DNA from 3 places in the Gardnerella nova genome. Region 3 is predicted to be linked to each of the others. Evidence: riboswitches for the same ligand, from Rfam matches in the RefSeq annotation. Region 3 holds a riboswitch; each other region holds the start of a gene.
What was found. Region 3 has a riboswitch for thiamine pyrophosphate ahead of thiO (glycine oxidase ThiO). Riboswitches for the same ligand answer to the same signal wherever they lie in the genome.

Region 1 (2,269 bases), 520 kb from region 3:
TTTTGCGCACGCTTATTGCAGACGAAAAGCAAGAAAATCATCGTAAAAAGCCTGCTGCTGCTCATACGCTTACGAATGAGGTGAAATAATATGTTGGAAGCTGTTACACAATTTACGAGCGAATACGGTGATTTGCTGGTTGAAGGCGTGCTCGATACTTTAGTTATGACTTCAATCGCAACAGTGTTGGCATACGTTATTGGCCTTCCTATTGGCGTGTTGCTGATTACTTCCGGCAAGAAAGGTATTTGCCCAAATGCGCCGTTGAATGCTGTTCTTGGTTGGATAGTTAATATTGTGCGTTCGATACCATTTATTATTTTGCTCGTAGCTTTAATTCCGTTCACTCGCCTGATTGTTGGCACTTCCCTTGGTGTTCCGGGTGCTATTGTGCCGCTGGTTGTTACCGCTGCCCCATTCGTTGCTCGTATTGTCGAACAGTCGTTGGCAGAAGTTGACGGAAGCTTAATTGAGGCCGCACAAAGCTTTGGCGCTAGTAAATTGCAGATTGTGCGCAAAGTATTGTTGTGGGAAGCGTTACCTTCGCTTATTCGTGGAGCTGCTCTTACCTTTATTACGCTTTTTGGTTTCTCCGCAATGGCTGGAACCGTAGGCGCAGGCGGTCTTGGCGATATTGCTATTCGTTACGGCTACCAGCGTTACCAGTACGATGTAATGGCTGTGGCCGTGGTACTCTGCATTATTCTCGTGCAAATCGTGCAAAGTTTGGGAGATTTTATTTCCAGCTACATTAATCACCACGAGCGCTGAATTTCACAACATACCGTAACTTGTTAAGGTCATATAATCGTGTAAACTAGCCAACGATTCATTTTTTGCAGGGGAGCTTTCGTAAGAAGGCTGAGATAGGCGAAAACCTGACCCTTAGAACCTGTTAGTTAATACAACGTAGGGAGCAATGATTCTCATATGACCTCGAATTATCCGTATGCCTCGATGCGTGACCAATTCAATATAAACGCCTGCTTTATTGCAGACCCACAAGCTTGTAATAATCGACCACTTACAGATATTGTTGACGACGCTTTACGCGCTGGAGCGACACTTGTTCGCCTGCATTGCAACAATGAAAACGCTAAGGAAATTACAACTATTGCTCGCGATATCGCTCAAATTATTGAAGATAACAATAAGTGCGATTCCGTAACGTTTGTTATTGACGAGCGAGTTGACGTTGCTTGGCAAGCTAGAAATCAAAGTATCAAAGTTGACGGCATTCACCTTGCCCAAAGCGATATGGAACCTCGAGAAGCACGTGCTTTGCTTGGAGAGGACGCTATTATTGGCTTGTCTGTTGAAACCGAAAGTTTAGTCAAAGTTATTAATGAGCTTCCGGATGGTTGCATTGATTATATTTGCGTAACTGCCATGCACAATCCTGAAGAAGGATGCGAAAATACTACTGCCTCCTACGAATTGGAAGCAAATCATACTACGCTTGACGAAGCAAAAATTAATACGATTTGCTCTGCGAGTGATTTTCCGGTTTTGGTTGGTGGCAAAACGCAACTTGACGATGTGTCTATGATCGCAGGAACTAAAGCTGCGGGCTTCTTCGTTTCCGAGCCGCTTTATGCTTCAGAAACACCAGAATCCACTATGCGTGAATTTGTTGAACGTTGGAAAGCTGTACGGGGTGAAGTAAAACATGGTTACGCTAAACGCGTAATCGTAGCGGAAAATACAGAAGAAAAGTCTTCAAAACCATCTGAAGAAAAGAAGCCGACGTTTATTAACGCTAAAGAAGCAAAAGATGCAGCAAAATTAGCTAAGCAACAACGTGTTGATATTGCGGCTCGCGGTTGCACTCAGCGAGACAAGGCGCATATTCGCAAAACAACTCCTGTTCATTTTGAATACGAGTACGGTTCCTACGATTTGGAGGTTCCGTACACGGAAATTAAGCTTTCGGATACTCCAGGCGTGGGACCTAACCCGCCTTTTAAGGACTACAATACGGAAGGTCCAAAGTGCGATCCTAAAGAAGGTTTAGCTCCACTTCGTCTCGATTGGATTCGCGACCGCGGTGATGTTGTAGAGTATGAAGGACGCAGGCGTAATCTCCAAGACGATGGCAAGCGCGCTATTAAGCGCGGTAAGGCTTCTAAGGAATGGCGTGGTCGCACGCATAAGCCAATGAAGGGTGCGGATCATCCGATTACGCAAATGTGGTACGCTCGCCACGGAATCGTAACTCCAGAAATGCAATATGTTGCTACTCGCGAAAATTGTGACGTGGAGCTGGTTC
Region 2 (2,269 bases), 200 kb from region 3:
CATCCAACCTTCCCAGGAAGCCGCCATGCCATAAACGGACGCGACTATTGCAATTGCGCGGATTGCAGTGCGCGAGGCATATTCGTGATTGGTGAGTGGGGTTTGTTGCTTTAGCGCGGAATCGTTCGTCATGTTATCTCGCTTTCGTAACTTTAATCACTTATTTTTTACCATACTCATACTTACACATCGGAAAGGGAAAATCTGTAGAAGAAATTGCAAAAATGCGGCGCACTTTTTGTAGATACGTTCAAACGCCGGGAAATCTCCCGCAAATGTTCCATAATTACGCAAATCCAGCAACATTTGCCGGAGAAAAAACTCCCGCAAATGTTCCAAAAATTGACCAAAACGCTCGCGCGGATTGCGACGCGCTCGCTACGAAACTCGCGTTGGAAGTCCCCCGGACTTCCAACTTAAGCGAGTTTCCGCTCCGAGTTGCCTTCGCGCGCTAAATCGCAGCGCTCAGGCAGGTCGTCGCGCAAACGCCGGGAATTCTCCGGCAAATGTTCCATAAAAGCGACAGTCCCTTTACAGCGCTGTACAGAAAATAACGGAATCTCGCCAAAAAACGACAGTCCCTTTACAACGTTGTAAAGAAACTAACGAAATCTCCCTAAAAAGTGACAGTCACTATACAACGTTGTAAAGAAACTAACGAAATCTCCCCAAAAAGCGACAGTCCCTATACAGCGTTGTAAAGAAACTAACGCACGCTAAATCGCAGCGCAGAAGAAAGTAAGTCACGAACAAAAGATATAGTCGAAGGATGGTTCGGAGTGCGCAATCGCCGCAAAATCGCGGACGGCGCTGAGATTACATCCGCAGAACCTGATCTAGATAGTGCTAGCGAAGGGAAACATTATGACAAAAGATAACGCCCCAGAAACCAATAACTGCAACGAAGCAAACGCAACCAACGCAACCAAAGTCGACACCTGCTTCTCCGCGCGCGCCCGCCGCCGCATGTTCCTTGCCGACGTGCGCCAATGCGTCGAACGCGTGCGCGCAACGCAGCCACTCACCCACTGCATCACGAACGTAATCGTGCAAGACATCACCGCCAACGCGCTGCTCGCCGCAGGAGCCTCACCGATTATGGTCACCGACCCGGAAGAAGCGCGCGAACTCACCCAAATCGCCACCGGCGTGCTCATCAACGTCGGCACATTCCACCAGCCGGAAACTTCCGAATACATGCGCGCCGCCGTTGAAGGCTGCGAAAAAGCCGATACCCCATGGGTGCTTGACCCGGTTGGCATTGGCGTGCCGGCGCTCGCCCCACGCACGCGCTTTATCCACGAAATCGTTAAGCACCACCCTACCGTAATTCGCGCGAACGCTTCCGAAATCATGGCGCTCGCCGGCAAGGAAAGCAACGGCAAGGGCGTTGATTCACACGATAGCGTGAACGACGCGCTTCAGGCCGCGCGCGAATTGGCTAAAAAGTACGGCTCAGTAGTGGCAGTTTCCGGCGAAAAGGATGCGATTTACGGTCACGGCTGCTTGGCTCGCGTAACAGGCGGCCACGCAGCTATGACTAAAGTCGTTGGAACCGGTTGCGCTTTGGGAGCGTTGGTTGCAGCGTACGTTGGAGCAAACCCGGAGCGCCCGCTCGCCGCAACTGTTGCTGCGCACGTGCACGCCGCCGCCGCTGGAACTTGGGCCGCCCGCCAAACCACGGCTCCCGGCACATTCCGCACGCTGTGGATGGACGCGCTTTCAACGCTGAGCGTAGACGACATGCTTGAGCTTACTAATATTGAGTTTACTGTGGAACCTGTGGATTGGACGCTGTACTTGGTTACGGATCCGCGCATGGGAAATCGTCCGGAAGAAGAAGTGGCCGTGGAGTCGATTGAGGGCGGCGTTACGGTTGTGCAGTTGCGCGACAAGTATTCCGACGACGCTGAGATTGCGGCTAAGGCTAAGAAGTTGCGTCACGCGCTTATTGATTCCGGACACGGCGATGTGCCCGTGTTTATTGACGATCATGTTGATTGCGCGGCTCGGCTTGGTTTTAACTTGCATATTGGGCAGAAGGATACGCCGTTTGTTGAGGCGCGAAAGGCGATGCCGGCTGAGTGGATGGTGGGGCTTTCGTGCGCGCGCCCGGATTTGATGGAGAAAGCGTACCGCGAGTGCAAGGAAAGTGACGTACCTCTGCCGGATGTGATTGGTATTGGCGCTGCTTTTGAAACGCATACGAAAGCGCACGATGTGCCGCCACTGGGAGTTGAGGGCGTGAATGAGGTTGCGAAAGTTGCGC
Region 3 (2,269 bases):
TTAAAATTTAATATTTTGTAAACGTCAGCCGCCTTGAACTGCGCTGAGAATCTCAATTTGATTACCATCGCAGATCACAGTCGACGCCCACTGATTGCGTGAAAGCACATCGTCGCCAATTGCAACAGCTATGCCAGGACCAGCGTCAGAACCGTAACGCTGAGCAATAAGCTCAGAAACAGTTAGCCCATCTTGAACTTCAATAGTTTCACCATTGACGACGATTTGCATAATTCAACCTTTATTAACGTCTATTAAAATTGCGTTACTAGAAACGTTTACTAGAAACTTGCGTAACTAGAAGCGAGCAGGATCGCAGCTTTCCAAGAAGCCCTTTTCCTTCTCAGTCAACTCTTGCTCAAGCACAAGCTTTGTAGTCAAAGAAGAACCCAAAGCGGTGAGCAAAATACCGTGACGGAAGTAGCCAGTGGAAATCGTAGTATGCGTCTTAGGATCAATACCAATGAACGGCAAATCGTCTGGAGTTCCAGGGCGGCCGCCAGCGGTAACCTCAGTAATCGAGCATTCCTGAATGCCAGGAAGCACGCTTGCAGCATCGCGAAGCAAGTCGAGCACGCCGCCAACCTTTGGAATATCGCGGTCGTCTTCGCGAGAAGTAGCGCCGAGCACAAGCTCGCCTGTTTCCTTAGCGCGAGGGACCAAATAAACTGGACGGTCATGCACAAAACCACGAACCACAGAGCTCAAAATTGGGCGCAGAGGCTCTGGAATAGTCATGCGAATCATATCGCCCCACACAGCGCGAAGCTTAAGCTGCGGAAGCATATCCTTAGCACCCAAGCCGGATGCCAAAACTGTGTCCGGTCCTAAATCATCTGGAGTCGAAGCGCGACGCTCAATAACAACACCGCGCTTTTCAAGTGCATCAATCATAGCTGCAGTGAAAAGACGAGGATTGATTTGATGGTCGTCCGGCACGCTTACAGCGCCAGCAATAGTTGGCGAAAGAGCAGGCTCAATTTCACGAAGCTTACTAACAGAAATATGCTCAGCTCTACGGCCGTAACGATGCTGCAAGTTTAGCAACTCGTTTACGTGCTCGTTATCTGCAGCGTCGCCGCCAATTACGTAAGAGCCGCACTCTAAGTAGCCGGTTGGCTTATCGGTGTACTTTGCAACCGAATCAACCAATTCCTTATACATGGTTGCAGACTCGAACATAAGTGGATACAACGCTTCTTGCTGATATTGCATTTCTGCGGTAGGCGCCAACATGCCGGCAGCATGGTGAGAAGCACCCGAAACTGGATCCGGATCAATAATACTGACTTTTACGCCAGCTTCCGTAAGTCTCCACGCTGTTGCTAAACCGATAATACCTGCACCAATAATACGAATATTTCGCATATATACTCCTTCCCTACGGCGGCATTACCCGCATCAGGTTTCCGGTCGGCTTCCGCCCTCTCAGCCTGTATAGAACAAGCTCCCGGGAGCATAGTTTGTGTTTCAAACTATGCACTTACAGCAAAATATTGCGGCCTTTTACAGCACTTTCACGCACGTATGCATACTTGCTTTGAAAATAGCCAGCAATTTTCGCGAATTTAATTTTGTAAATTTATATCACGCAGCTGCAAAATGGAAACGACATTGCTGACTTTTCACATCGCAACTAATGCAAAATTTTAACACTTTTATGAAGAACAGGCGCTAATTATCATAAAAAATAGGGCTTTATTTGTTTAATTTCGTATTAATTACGTTTAATTACCTACCACACTAATTACACTAATAAAAAACGTGCCGGCGTGAACTCATGGGAGAAAGTTCACACCAGCACGTTGGCTGCAATGTTAATTACATAAAGTAACTAACGCTTATTTGCGATTCTTGCGACGTCGCACTACGAAACCTGCAATACCTAATCCAGCAAGGGTCGCAGCAAGACCTGCGAATGCCGAGATGTTTGCACCGGTATCCGCAATCTTGCCACCGTTAGACTTTCCTTCGTTGCCAGCAAGCCGCTTTGACAGAGCATCCTTTGCGTTTCGCAAAGCGTTAAGTGCTTCGTCAACCTGAGCTTGTGTGGCGTTAGGGTCAGAAAGCACCTGCTTAGCGTGGTCGAGCGCGTTCTGGTAGTTCTTGGCTTCCGGCGTATTAGCAACAGTGACATACGAATGCGTGTATGCATTTTCGCCGTTGCCGATAGTGCTCACGGAATTATCTACTTCAACCTTCAGAGCAGATTTGTCAACGGTTTCTACTCTTCCAACGGTGCTTGTTCCGAACCCATTAGCAGAACCGT

Region 1: it holds a riboswitch for thiamine pyrophosphate, as region 3 does, so the genes downstream of both, thiC (phosphomethylpyrimidine synthase ThiC) here and thiO (glycine oxidase ThiO) in region 3, are expected to answer to the same signal.
Region 2: it holds a riboswitch for thiamine pyrophosphate, as region 3 does, so the genes downstream of both, thiM (hydroxyethylthiazole kinase) here and thiO (glycine oxidase ThiO) in region 3, are expected to answer to the same signal.

Annotation. Positions count from the first base shown of each region.
Region 1 covers NZ_CP058369.1:776,248-778,516, forward strand. Annotated here, with positions in the region: gene HXT56_RS03235 (methionine ABC transporter ATP-binding protein) at 1-89, shown strand, start outside; gene HXT56_RS03240 (methionine ABC transporter permease) at 91-771, shown strand; TPP riboswitch at 831-933, shown strand; gene thiC (phosphomethylpyrimidine synthase ThiC) at 931-2,269, shown strand, end outside.
Region 2 covers NZ_CP058369.1:1,093,690-1,095,958, forward strand. Annotated here, with positions in the region: gene HXT56_RS04435 (hypothetical protein) at 1-132, opposite strand, end outside; gene HXT56_RS04440 (hypothetical protein) at 276-455, shown strand; TPP riboswitch at 766-875, shown strand; gene thiM (hydroxyethylthiazole kinase) at 865-2,269, shown strand, end outside.
Region 3 covers NZ_CP058369.1:1,296,274-1,298,542, forward strand. Annotated here, with positions in the region: gene thiS (sulfur carrier protein ThiS) at 25-231, opposite strand; gene thiO (glycine oxidase ThiO) at 298-1,368, opposite strand; TPP riboswitch at 1,360-1,464, opposite strand; gene HXT56_RS05090 (peptidase) at 1,842-2,269, opposite strand, start outside.